DNA from 4 places in the Thermosediminibacter oceani DSM 16646 genome. Region 1 is predicted to be linked to each of the others. Evidence: riboswitches for the same ligand, from Rfam matches in the RefSeq annotation. Region 1 holds a riboswitch; each other region holds the start of a gene.
What was found. Region 1 has a riboswitch for cyclic di-GMP ahead of TOCE_RS08770 (helix-turn-helix domain-containing protein). Riboswitches for the same ligand answer to the same signal wherever they lie in the genome.

Region 1 (3,325 bases):
GCAAACAGGAGCCCATTTGGGAATTTATGCACAAAAGCTCATTTTTAAAATTATTGAAATTAATGCTTTTGTATATTATAATATAGTTGGTAAAAGTGAGTATTTGAACATATTATTTCCATGGTATGCAACCCCTCGATTTTGAGGTTGCAGAAACTAAAATAATTTATTTAAAGGGGGTATTTCATGACTAAAAAATTATCTCTACTGGCCCTTTCTTTAATCGTTGCACTCACTCTTTCCGTCATTGCACCGGTTCAAAGCGCCATTTTTAAGGTAGATGCCGTTTCTGCGGCAACCAGTTCACAGAATACTTCAACGCAAAAACAAACAACAAAGACACCGGCAACGACTACCAAATCCACCAAAACGCAAACCGCCGTTAAAAAATCAACTCCTACCGTTACAAAAACTTCCAGCACAAGCGGTATTAAACGCTTACTTGCCTTGGGCTCCTATGGTCAGGATGTAAAACTCCTGCAAACCATGCTTAATCAGCGCGGCTACAAGCTCAAGGTAGATGGTATATTTGGCCCCAAAACTTTAGCGGCGGTAAAAGATTTCCAAAAGAAAAATGGCCTTAAGGTAGATGGAATAGTAGGCCCCAAAACTCTTGCAAAACTAATGCCGGCTCCGGCGAAAACAGCGGCTGCAAAGCCCGCACAAACTACAAAACAACCTACACAGCAGCAGGTATCACAAAGTGAAAAAGTCGTGGTAAAGATAGGAAAGGTTGACTATTCAGCTCATCCTTCCAAGAGCTTTACGGTTGCGATAGCTGCGGTTGCGGGTGACAAGATAGTTGCAGCGTATATTGATGACTACCAGTTCATGCCTAAAGATGTGGCAACGGGAGTTCCCAATTCCGATGGGGACTTAGGCAAAAATTATCCTGAAGGCTACGTATTGGCATCGAAGCTGACCAATGCGGCATACTACAGCAATAATATGAAGGAAAAAGCAGGTTCTACAGTTCCCATAGATAAGAACTTCGCAGCAATTGTAAATTACGTAAAAGGTAAGACCATCAGCGAATTAGAGGCAAAACTTGCACAAACAACCCCGGAAAATATGGTGGATGCGGTAACCGGTGCGACCTTGGCGGACACACACGGTTATGTATCGGCAATCGTGGCAGCTGCTAAGGCTGCTAAAAATGCTGATGCAAGCTATTCATTCCAAGTCGATGTGAAGGATTTAAGCAATATTAAAATTGGGAAAGTTGACTATTCAGCTCATCCTTCGAAGTGCTTTACACTTGCAGCAGCGGTTGTTGTAGGGAACAAGATAGTTGCAGCGTATATTGATGACTACCAGTTCATGCCTAAAGATGTGGCAACGGGAGTTCCCAATTCCGATGGGGACTTAGGCAAAAATTATCCTGAAGGCTACGTATTGGCATCGAAGCTGACCAATGCGGCATACTACAGCAATAATATGAAGGAAAAAGCAGGTTCTACAGTTCCCATAGATAAGAACTTCGCAGCAATTGTAAATTACGTAAAAGGTAAGACCATCAGCGAATTAGAGGCAAAACTTGCACAAACAACCCCGGAAAATATGGTGGATGCGGTAACCGGTGCGACCTTGGCGGACACACACGGTTATATATCGGCAATCGTGGCAGCTGCTAAGGCTGCTAAGTAATAATTCAAAGCAAGTAAAATAAAAAAGGTAAATTTTTAAAAGACGGTTAATAGGCCTTGAAAAGGATTAGTAGCCTATTAACCGTCTTTTTTATCTCGATTACCCGGAAACTCAGTTCAGGTTCAGTTCTTCTGCTCAAAAACTGCGGGGAGATAAATATTTATTGGTTAACCATTAAAACAGCAGGAAAATAAAGGAATTTGTAGTAATATATATTGTTATAATATTAAAAAAGAGGAAATAAGATAGACAGCGAAAAGGGCAAACTCACCGAAAGGTGGGGGCGCAAAGCCATAGGGTCTAAGGTGCTTTTGCACTATGACAGCCTGGTTGCCGCTGACCAAAACGATCTGGCTCGCTCTCTTTTTCGGTGGCGGGTCTTTTTTGTTTTCGGATATAGACTCGGAAAGGGGGGCACTTTTTTGGTATGGGGATGAAACCAAAGCTTAGGGAATTAATATATAGGGCAAAAGACGGCGATGAGGAGGCCCTTGTCCAGCTAGTTGAAAGGTTTGTGCCCATAGTTAAAAAATACACGCGCAGGGTGGGTAACGGAGAAATGTATTCCAACCTGGTGGAGTGGATTGTAAAGGCGGTAAAGCGCTACCAGCCCGATACCAGGTGGGGCAGGGAAGAACTGAATCGCTATCTGGCTTCTCTGAGGGAGAAAAACGATATAAAAAAGCAAGAATAATTTTACAGGGGGTTATAATACGACTTCATGTCTCCTCTTTTATATGGTAAGGGAATAAACCGGGGAGGTGAAGCTGTATGGTCAGTATCCCCAAATTCTACGAACTCGACCTCGACCCCGAAGACGCAAGGATTGCGGCCTGGTTTTTAAAGGGACTTAAGAGAGAAGCGAGAAGACTTTATTTGAAGCAGAAAAAACTGAAACAACACGAGCTCCTGATTTTAAACAACAGAGTGGACAGGGATAACGATGGCGAATCTCCGGAATTGATAGACACCCTGGCAGACGGGATCGATGTACTGTCACGGGTGGAAGACAGGATATTCGTCAGGGAAGCTCTGATGATGCTGACGGCAAGGCAGCAAAAAGTTATAATGGCGACGGTCTTTGAAGGTGCCACCGAGAAAGAAGTAGCCGAAAGGCTGGGGATATCCCAGCCGGCGGTAAATAAGATAAAGAACAGGGCTTTGAGTAAGTTGAAAAAATACCTGCGTGCAATCTGAAAGCCATAGCTCGCGCTATGGCTTTTTTTGCTATCCCTTGACAGCTCCGGCGGTGAGGCCCGAAATGATTCTCTTCTGAAATATTAGTACCATCACTATAAGCGGAACGGTTACTACCACCGATGCCGCCGCGATGTCCCCCCAGGGGAGTTCATGCTCGCCGGGGAACATGGCTATCCCTACCGGCACTGTACGCATTAGGTCCTTGGTGTTGAATACCAGGGCGAAGAGGAACTCGTTCCAGGCTGCTATGAAAGTTAGTATGGCCGTGGTGAACATCCCCGGTGCAGCAAGCGGAAAGATAATCTTCAGGAATGCCTGCATTGGTGTCGCTCCGTCTACCTTGGCCGATTCTTCCAGCTCGAAGGGTATCTCTCGGAAAAAGGACGTCAGGATCCAGAGGGATAACGGTATGGTAAAAGTGGTGTAAGTTAGAATAAGCCCAAGATGTGTGTTTAAAAGGTTTATCTTTTTCAAAAAC
Region 2 (3,325 bases), 190 kb from region 1:
GTGATGACCGATGAAATTCGCTCTCTCGTGGCTGCCAAAGCACCCGTTACGGAAATAAAAAAGGCTGCCGTCGCCGGCGGAATGGTTACCTTGCGGGAAGACGGACTTTTAAAGGCCGGCCAGGGATTAACCACAGTGGAAGAAGTGATTCGCGTGTCCATGGGCGAATTTTAGCGCAGAGGTCAGGTGATAGTTTTGATGCATTTGCGGGAAATACTGGGAGAAGCCATAAAAAAAGGGGCATCGGATATACATCTGACGGTGGGTTTACCGCCGGTCTTCCGGCATCACGGACGGCTCGAACCTCAGGGGCAGTGGCCTCCTTTGACTGCTTCTGATACTGAAGCACTGGCAAGGGAGATTTTGGGTGAACGGTGGGAAGAATTTATTGAGCGAAAGGAACTGGACCTGGCCTACTCGGCAGCGGGATTGGGGCGTTTTCGGGTAAATATTTTTCACCAGCGCGGAAGTATAGGGGCTGCCTTACGCCTGGTTGGCGATGTTATTCACAGCCTTGACGAGTTGGGGCTACCCCCGGTGGTAGGCGAGCTGGCCGATCAGCCCCACGGCCTGGTCCTGGTTACCGGGCCTACCGGCAGCGGTAAGACCACGACTCTGGCGGCCATGATCGACCGGATTAACGAGCGGCGCAGCTGTCACATAATTACGCTGGAGGACCCCATAGAGTACCTGCATACGCATAAAAGGAGTATCGTGAACCAGCGGGAAATCGGAAGTGACTCTCCTTCCTTTGCGAGCGCTTTAAGGGCTGCCCTGCGCCAGGACCCCGACGTTATTCTGGTGGGCGAGATGCGGGACCTGGAGACGGTAGCCACGGCAATTACTGCGGCGGAAACCGGGCACCTGGTGCTGGCTACCCTTCATACCGGCAGTGCTGTCCAGAGCATTGACCGGATTATAGACGTTTTTCCTCCGCACCAGCAGAACCAGATCAGAATCCAGCTTTCGGATACTCTGGCCGGAGTCATTACCCAGCAACTGCTGCCCCGGGCTGACGGCAAAGGACGGGTGGTGGCTGTGGAAGTTTTGATTGCTACCCCTGCTGTGCGCAATCTTATAAGGGAAGGGAAAACCCACCAGATCGTTTCTTTGATGCAGACGGGCGGCCGATTCGGAATGCAGACCATGGAAATGTCGCTCAGGCAATTGCGTGAAAAGGGATTAATTCACCCGGATTTATATCAATTGAAGAAGGATTTTGGATAATTTTGCCGAATTAAATTTATAAAAATCCCTGTAAAGGGCAAACCCGGTGAAAGCCGGGGGCGCAAAGCTACGGGCCTAAGGGTAATAAAGCCTATCGGCCGCCGGGCTGCCGGGGGACGGTATGAATCGTTCTTCCAAAGCAGCCCGGTGCGTCTTTTTGGGACAGTGTAGGTGGAGATATGGCGATTTACAGTTATCGTGCGCGCGACGCTTTTGGTCAACCGGTGGTCGGTACTGTAGAAGCGGAAAATGAGGCGGCTGTCGTCCGGCTTTTAAGGGATAAGGGTTTATTTATCGTGGAAGTTCGCCCCGGGCGGGAACGGTTTGCGATAAATTCAGGACGACTTTTACGCCGCGTTGGAAAACAGGATCTTGCGGTTTTCTGCCGGCAACTGGCCACCATGCTCGGAGCGGGACTTCCGATCGTCCCGGCTCTCCAAATCCTGGCCATGCAGGCTGAAAATAAAATATTGCGCAGGAACATTGAAGAGATTGTGAGAAGCCTTGAAGGAGGTGAGACTTTTCACGAAGCGCTGGCCCGGTTGCAGGTTTTTCCTCCGATAATGGTGCATGCAATAGAGGCGGCTGAGCTGGGAGGGTCCCTCGATGAGGCCCTCGAGGAGTTGGCTGCCCACCTGGAACGGGAGCATGAGCTTCAGGAGAAGGTCAAGTCCGCCCTTACGTATCCGGCTTTAGTCGTATCGGTGGCTTTGGCGGTTTTGATCGTTTTGCTGGTCTTCGTTCTCCCGGCTTTTCAAAACATGCTGAACGCCTTGGGGGTGCCATTGCCCCTCCCGACCCGGATTGTGATGGGCGTAAGCAGAGCTCTCCGGCGGGGATGGCCTATCCTGATCTTTGCGGCAGGTATTCTGGCTTATGTGGCTTACGGGGTCCTCAAAACAGATAACGCCAGATACCGCCTGGACGGTATTTTGCTGAAACTGCCGGTATTTGGCCCGCTCCACAAGAAGGCGGTCCTTTCCCGCTTCAGCCGTAGCCTGGGCACGCTCCTTAGAAGCGGGGTTCCGATTCTCCAGGCTATGGATGTAGTACGGCGAACGGTGGGAAACCGGGTAGTAGCTGAAGCCATAGCTAGGGCACAGGAAAGTGTCAGGGATGGTAAGGGCATTGCGGACCCGCTGAAGGAGAGCGGTATTTTCCCTCCGATGATCATCGGAATGATCGCCGTAGGCGAAGAAACCGGTGCCCTTGATTTCCTTCTGGCGAAAATCAGCGAATTGTGCGACCGTGAAGTGAAAGAAGCCGTCAGCCGCCTGTCTGCTCTGATAGAGCCTTTATTGATCGCCATGCTGGGCGGTGCGGTGGGATTTATTGTGATTTCCATATTGCTGCCCTACTTCCAGATACTTGGGAATATAGGAAATATAGGATAATATATAATTTTGCAAGGGGGGTTGAAATCGGCGGAAAACCGGTAAAGTAATCTGAACCATTTTATAAAACAAATTGATGGGGGGCGTTGTTTCTTATGATGAAATGCTTTCGGAAAAAAGTAAAAGACCAGCGGGGCTTTACCCTGGTAGAGCTATTGGTAGTCATAGCCATCATTGCTATCCTGGCTGCCGTAGTTCTTCCAAATGCCTTCAATGCTATCGAGAGGAGCAAAGTTGTAGCGGCTGAGGCAGATTATAAGTCGATTAAAACGGCAGTGTTGAATTTTTATGCGGATACTGGAAAATGGCCGCAAAGTGATGATTACTCTTACCTTGTTGATAAGCCTGATGATAATAGTTATCCTGGATGGAACGGGCCATACCTGGATCGCTGGCCAAACAAGAACCCGTGGGGCGGGACGTATACTTACAAAAATGATAGCGCGGTAAACTGGGATGGCCAGGGAAGTGGAGATTCTGCTAGGTATCTAGAAGTTGATTATGTTCCGGACAATCTTTACGACAGATTAAGGGCTGACCTGGGCGGAAATATGGTTATGAAAGACAGCCAAACCAGCAATGTAGTATATATTTTAATTTCCAAAGATTAACTTCGCAGTCAATTATATTTTAATCTCAAATTAAGTTATGCTGGCATTGATGGTGCCCACCAAGCAGCAACTGCCGGAACTTGCTGTATATCA
Region 3 (3,325 bases), 470 kb from region 1:
TGCTCCGGGGTTATCTTTTCAGCGGCCCACCGGGCAGCCAGTCCCTCGATCATTTTTCTAATAGTGTATATGTCTTCCACGTCCTGTTCGGTAATACCCTCAACTATTACCCCCTTGTTAGGGATGCTCGATACCAGCCCTTCCAGCTCCAGCTGCCTTATAGCCTCCCTCACCGGCGTGCGGCTCACGCCCAGTTCCCTAGCTATCTTCAACTCTATAAGGCTTTCACCGGGCTTATACACACCGTTGAGAATGGCGTTTTTCAGGTGCTGGTATATTTTGTTTCGGAGGGAAGACCCCCCTTCCTGGGTTTGGCTGAACATAAAATTTGCCCTCCTCGCTCCACGCCTTCTATGTTTATTTTACTATAGGTTTTTTGATTTTGAAAGCAGGGATTTTCCAGGGCCCAAAATGGTATAATTATAAAGGCATGTGCTGGCGGTCGTGCCGGCACATAAACATCCCATGAACATATCTATAAGGAGGATACGACATGAAATCCTATATATTTGCTCTACTCACGGCTTTATTCTGGGGAGCCGCACCAATTCTGGGCAAAATGGGTCTTGCAAAGCTGCCGCCCTTCCTGGCCCTGTCGCTGCGTTCCTTTACGATAAGCGCCGTCCTGCTCGCTACCGGTTTGCTTTCGGGCAGTTTTAAAAACCTCTCAATAGAAACTAGATCCTTCCTCTTTATCGCCGGGGAGGGTTTAATGGCATCATTGCTCGGACAGCTGGCCTATTATTACGCCCTCAAGTACAGCGAAGCTTCAAAGGTCGTCCCCATAAGTTCTGCTTTTCCGCTGGTCACGGTTGCTCTGGCCTTTCTCTTCCTGCGCGAGAGCCTGACGCTTAAAAAATTTTTCGGCACCCTGCTGGTCATTCTGGGAATTATATTGATAAGGGGTTAGTCCTCATCCCTCATCCTGACAGCCAGTATCTCCCCAAAATACAGGACGTGATAATCCCCGGTGCCGTAGTATAATGCCTTTACCTCGGCCGGAATCTGCTCGGGGTGAAGGGGAGATTTGTAAATGATGCCGCATTCAAAGTGTATATCGCACCCGTCTATTACCGGGGTGTCCACCGTCTTGCCCGGCAGGAGTGAAAGGCCGCATTCCTTGAACTTGTCTACGTCTCTTCCCGATTTGGTGCCGCATATTTTCAGTGCGTCCTTCATCCGATCGTTCAGGGGAAAACTGACGGTGAAACTCGAGGCCTTTTCTATTAGGTCGAAGGTATATCTGGAAGGCCTGACCATTGCCATGAAAACCGGCCTGTGCCACACGTAGCCAAGGGTCCCCCAGGCAATCGTCATTGTGTTTATCGTGTCGCCGCTTTTTACGGTCAAAAAAGCGCCCTTTTTCAGCTGTTCCAGGACTTTTTCGGCTACTTCTTCGATACGAACGTCTTTATACACAGCTCATTCCCTCCAGTAAATTCAAGTTTTGATTTAATAACGCCCCCGCAAAAGCTTAATGCGGGCTTTCTATATAGATTGTAGCATTTTTTTGAAAATAATACAAATAATACGTTGCGGTTTACGGTGTTACTGTTTTAAGTTATCACATAGCCGATCTTTGTCATCGGGCATATAAAAACCCGACTGGAAATCATGTCGGGTCGGCCCATATATTGAATTTCCCTCGAAAGACAAAAAATCCCCGAGCTGCCGAAGGGGGATGTGGATTTGCTTTAAAAGCACCATCGGCAGCCCGGCTACCATAGCATTAAAAGCTTTATATCCGCAGCTTGGCACTCCAGCTTTTCGGCTGGTTTGCACTTTGGTATACTTGTTCATTTCAGGTTAATTATCCCATATATTTTATATTTTGTCAATAATGAATTGTTCAACCAAAAAGCCTTTAGCACCTTTCTGATCACTTGTTAAGGGCTTACGGCCCTTATGCCCACCTTAACATCGTATAGCGCAGCGCACGCCCCCATTTCGGTGGTGCGGGAAGGTATGAGGAAATTGGGACATGCACCGCTTTCCACGTTCCAGCCCGACTCCAGACTGACGGTGTCCTTTCTCATGCCGCGTTCGAAATACACCCTGGCTCTTATGCTACCCATGTCGTTGTAAATTTCTACTTCCTGCCCTTCTTTTAATCCCAGCCGGATCCCCTCTTCGGCACTGATATACACTTTTGGAAAGGGATTTAATTTTCTAATATATTCGGCCACTTGGAATTGAGAGTGTATACGGTACCGGGAATGGGGGGTTATGAAGTGGTACGGGTAGCCGTCGTCCTCGCAAGCAGGAGCCACGTAGGTGGCCGTGGGAGGCTGGCCTTCGGCCAGGGCTTTTTCTGAATAAAATTCGAATTTGCCCGACGGCGTGCGGAATTTTTTATCCTGCCAGGCCACATCCGGCACGAAGGAGTTTTTTATATGCCCCTTTTCTCTTAGAACGGAAAGGTCCACCCCGAATTTTCCAAAAGCCCCGGTGGCGTATTCCAAAAATTCCTCCCGGCTCTTCCAGGGGAAATCCTCAAGTCCGATTCTCCTTGCAAGCTCAATGAAGATCTCCTCGTCGGGCCTTGCCTCCCCGACGGGCTCGATGACTTTGGGGCAGTAAAAAATCCAGGGGCTCCAGGAGCTTACCTTGACGTTTTCCTCCTCGAAAAAGGTGGTGCACGGCAGCACCACGTCGGCCTCTTTTGCCGTGTCTGTCATGAACATGTCTATAACGACAACGGTTTCGATATTGTTCAGGGCCTTTCTCGTCATGGCCGTGTCCGGCACGTTTACGACGGGGTTTGCGTTTGTTATGAACGCTATTTTAACGGGCGGGTCCTGGGCCTTCAAAATTCCGCGGGCCATGCTGGACAGGTCCATGAGCCGCCCGGTCCCGACCGGTGCCGCTCCCTTCACGAAACTTCCTACGTACCAGTATGTATCGATACAGTAGGATACCCCGGCCCCCGGCTTTCCGATGTTGCCCGTAACTGCCGCCAGGGCGTCGACAGCTCTTACGGCGTTGCCGCCTCCCCTGTACCTCTGCAGTCCAAATCCGAGCAGGGTGGTGACGGGGGTATTTTCCGCGTAGAAAAGAGCAAGGCGCACTATATCATCAACATCCACCCCGGTGATCTCCGAAACCCTCCCGAGCGGGTAGTTTTCCAGGGTCCTCCGGAATTCTTCAAACCCATAAGTGTATTTTTCTATGAATTCGCGGTCGATTTTACCCCATTCTACGAGGTACCGGCACGCCCCCAGGGCCAGGGCTGCATCGGTACCCGGCTTCGGACTTATCACCAGTTCGGCCATGCCCTCCATTCCGGTGGTGAGCGGGTTTACTACGGCGATCTTCCCTCCCCTTT
Region 4 (3,325 bases), 1.0 Mb from region 1:
ATGACCACGGCTTTCATTTCTGAAGTGAAATGTATGCCGGGCGCCGGCGGATTTACCGGTCTTTCCCGGATATCCCGGGCGTTATAGCCGGCCTTCACTTTGGCTATTATTTCATCCGCGAATTCCTTTATGTCGGGCGATATGCTCCCTCCGGGCTTTGCCACGAAGTCAAAGGCGCCGAGCTCCAGAGCCTTGATGGTCACGCTGGCGCCTTCCCGGGTCAGGGACGAAAGCATCAAAACATTGCCCAGTTTTTTTTCACGGATCTTTTTTAAAGCAGAAAGCCCGTCCATCTCCGGCATATTAACGTCCAGCGTAATGACGTCGGGTTTTAGCCTTTCGGCTTTCTCGACGGCTTCCCTGCCGTTTCCGGCGGTATCCACTACCTTTATTTCGGGGTCCTTTTCCAGCAGGTCCTTTATAATGAGCCTCATCAGCGCAGAATCATCCGCTACCAAAACCCTTATCACGACGAACACCTCATGGATTTCACCCCGTCCCATAGTCGGTAGTCCCTTTAATGCCTCACTATACTGTATAATATACTACTCGATAATATAATAATACCATTTAATGCAATGTTTTCCAATTACCTCATTGATTTTTTATTATTAAAAAATTTTAAGTTGGGGGTTACCAGCCCCAAATTGGCTCAGCTAGCTATCTTACTTCAAATCTTATTCTTCAAAAACGCTCCCAGCGCTTTATCCGTCTTTTTGATGTGATTTATAAGCCAATCGATGAGGAAATGGTTTATTTTTACCACCAGGTCCACCGTAGGGCCGTTCTGCTCCATTCTTTGCTTTATTTCTTTGAATTCCGCTACAAAGCCGTCATGCTGCTTTTTATGTGCCTGGTAGCCGGGAAAATCGTTTTCCCGCATGTATTTTTCTTCGGCGCCGAAGTGCATGACGATGTATTCACCTAGAAAATCAATGGCCTTTACGGCCTCTTCCCTACCTTTCCCTTTCGAGCAGGCCAAAAGCAGGTCGTTCACCCTTTTGAAAAGCTCCTTGTGTTGTTCGTCGATCAGACTTACTCCTGTGGAAAGGTCCTCCGTCCACATTACCGCCATAAAATATCCCTCCCATCTTTGTCACGATATATATTCTCCAAATAAATCCTTAATCCTGCTCCGGCGGGACCTTTTTCAACTTTCCAGCGGTTCTCCCAATTCGAAGAGGAATTCCCGTTTTGGTGAAAAAGATTTCCGGCGCAAGCCGCAACCTTTGCCGCTATAAGTTGTATTGTAAATACGATTTTTCTGATATGGAAAAATATAGCTTGACTATGTAAAAGTAAAAAATGTAAAATATTAGTAGTTATTTTTTGCGTAATTCGACATATACCGCCGATAAAAGGCAAACCTGTCGAAAGGCAGGGGCGCAAAGCCATGGGCCTACGGCTCCATTGATGATGGAGCTACGGCTGCCAGGTTGCCGGCTCATTGAAAGGCCATCGGCCAAGGAAAGGTTCCAACCAGGGCAGCCAAATCTTTGATTACATTTTGAAGGCTGCTTTTTTTATTACAGGAAAGGAGGGAGAGCTTGAGACAAGTAGTAGTTTTCGGCCTCGGAAAGGAACTTTACGGCATAGACATTTTCGATCTGCAGGAAATCATCAGAATGATGGAAATAACGCATATCCCCAGAGCCCCTCATTTTATCGAAGGGGTAATAAACTTAAGGGGGAGAATCATTCCCGTGATAGACCTCAAAAAGAGGTTCGGCCTTGCCGACGGTGAAATAACAAGAGACTCCAGGATCATTGTGGTAAATATCGATGAAACCACGGCGGGGCTCATAGTGGATTATGTCACCGAAGTAGCGGCACTGGAAGAGGAAGACCTGGAAAAACCTCCAGAGGCCTTGACCATCGATGCCCGCTTCATCCATGGGCTGGCAAAGATGGGAGATAATATAGTAATACTTATTAAAACGAGTGAAATACTCAATGTGGCAGAAAAAGACCAGCTAAAAAATTTCTCGAAGGAGGATACATATGAAAAAGCTGAAGGGAATTAAAATAAGTGGTGGAATAAGGACAAGGTTGACCGTTCTGTTCCTTCTTATATCCCTCGTACCCCTTATAGTCTTGAGCTTCTTCAACTACAGCACCTCAAAAAACAACTTGACCCATGCAGCCGACCGGGAACTACTCGGAAAGGCCGTATCCGCGGCCAGCGTTATCGACCTCTGGGTCAGCGAAAGAATGGAGATATTGGAAACCCTCGCGGAAAATCCCGTAATTAAGAGCGGTAACTTAGAAAGTTTAATCCCCATATTAAAAACGGTACAGCCTGCAGCACCGGACGTCCAGCTCCTCTGGTACGCCACGCCTGACGGCAAAGTTTACTCGTACCTGAACGACGACATCACCAAGCCAATCACCGATATCAACGACCGGCAGTATTTCAAGGAAATAATGTCTACGGGCAAAACCACCGTATCGGAACTCGTCATCGATAAGGTAACCGGTGACAAAATTCTGGTCATAGTGGCCCCCGTGAAAGGTCAGGGCGGTATAACCGGCATAGTAGGTGCCGATGTAAACGCGAACGCCCTTATCAACATCATAAACTCGGTAAAATACGGTACCACAGGGTATGCCTTCCTGGTGGACAAAATGGGCACCACCATAGCCCATCCGGACGAAAAGATGGTTATGAACATGAACATAACAAAGACCGAGTCCGAGTCGTTGAACAGGGTCGGGGAACGCATGATAAAGGGCGAAGAAGCCACCGTAAGGTATGAATACAGCGGAGAATACAAACTTGCCGCCTTCTCCCCGGTTAAGAACACCGGATGGTCCTTATGCGTCACCGCCTCGTCGGACGAAGTATACGCGGGACTGAAAAGCTTTTTCTGGTCCACCATCACCCTGATCCTGGTCGTGACGGTTATCGTCATCGCTGCAGCCGTCGTTTTCAGCCGGCAGTTATCTTCGCCCATACTTAAGCTCACGGCGGTGGCCGATACCCTGGCAACGGGGGACCTCCGGGTAGAAGTACCCGAGGGATTTTTCGGCGAACTCGGAACCCTCGGCAGCTCTCTCAAGAAAATGCTCGAAAATACTAAAACAGTTCTCGGCTTCATGGGCACCGCCATTGCCAACCTGGAAAAGGCTATAAGGGAGATATCGCAGGGAGCTCAGGATACCGCCCAGGCTGCCGAACAGGTAGCCGAGACCGTTAGCCAGATTTCGGCCGGAGCCCAGGATATGGCCCAGAATACAGGGAATATATCTGCGGCAGTCGAGGATACCACCACAATGATGCAGGCTTTAGTGGAAAACCTGGAGTCCATTACACAGAACACTATGG

Region 2: another riboswitch for cyclic di-GMP. It lies ahead of TOCE_RS09700 (type II secretion system F family protein); the one in region 1 lies ahead of TOCE_RS08770 (helix-turn-helix domain-containing protein).
Region 3: another riboswitch for cyclic di-GMP. It lies ahead of TOCE_RS11160 (flavin reductase family protein); the one in region 1 lies ahead of TOCE_RS08770 (helix-turn-helix domain-containing protein).
Region 4: another riboswitch for cyclic di-GMP. It lies ahead of TOCE_RS02380 (chemotaxis protein CheW); the one in region 1 lies ahead of TOCE_RS08770 (helix-turn-helix domain-containing protein).

The regions. Positions count from the first base shown of each region.
Region 1 is NC_014377.1:1,747,551-1,750,875, reverse strand. Features, by position in the region: gene TOCE_RS12795 (peptidoglycan-binding domain-containing protein) at 187-1,647, shown strand; cyclic di-GMP riboswitch class I at 1,898-1,985, shown strand; gene TOCE_RS08770 (helix-turn-helix domain-containing protein) at 2,075-2,341, shown strand; gene TOCE_RS08765 (sigma-70 family RNA polymerase sigma factor) at 2,419-2,844, shown strand; gene TOCE_RS08760 (carbohydrate ABC transporter permease) at 2,875-3,325, opposite strand, start outside.
Region 2 is NC_014377.1:1,933,852-1,937,176, reverse strand. Features, by position in the region: gene TOCE_RS09710 (GspE/PulE family protein) at 1-174, shown strand, start outside; gene TOCE_RS09705 (type IV pilus twitching motility protein PilT) at 199-1,227, shown strand; cyclic di-GMP riboswitch class I at 1,254-1,341, shown strand; gene TOCE_RS09700 (type II secretion system F family protein) at 1,407-2,621, shown strand; gene TOCE_RS09695 (type II secretion system protein GspG) at 2,717-3,232, shown strand.
Region 3 is NC_014377.1:2,214,498-2,217,822, forward strand. Features, by position in the region: gene TOCE_RS11150 (GntR family transcriptional regulator) at 1-323, opposite strand, end outside; gene TOCE_RS11155 (EamA family transporter) at 494-910, shown strand; gene TOCE_RS11160 (flavin reductase family protein) at 907-1,419, opposite strand; cyclic di-GMP riboswitch class I at 1,706-1,791, opposite strand; gene TOCE_RS11170 (molybdopterin-containing oxidoreductase family protein) at 1,887-3,325, opposite strand, start outside.
Region 4 is NC_014377.1:470,250-473,574, reverse strand. Features, by position in the region: gene TOCE_RS02395 (protein-glutamate methylesterase/protein-glutamine glutaminase) at 1-470, opposite strand, end outside; gene TOCE_RS02390 (bacteriohemerythrin) at 671-1,075, opposite strand; cyclic di-GMP riboswitch class I at 1,351-1,444, shown strand; gene TOCE_RS02380 (chemotaxis protein CheW) at 1,548-2,024, shown strand; gene TOCE_RS02375 (methyl-accepting chemotaxis protein) at 2,002-3,325, shown strand, end outside.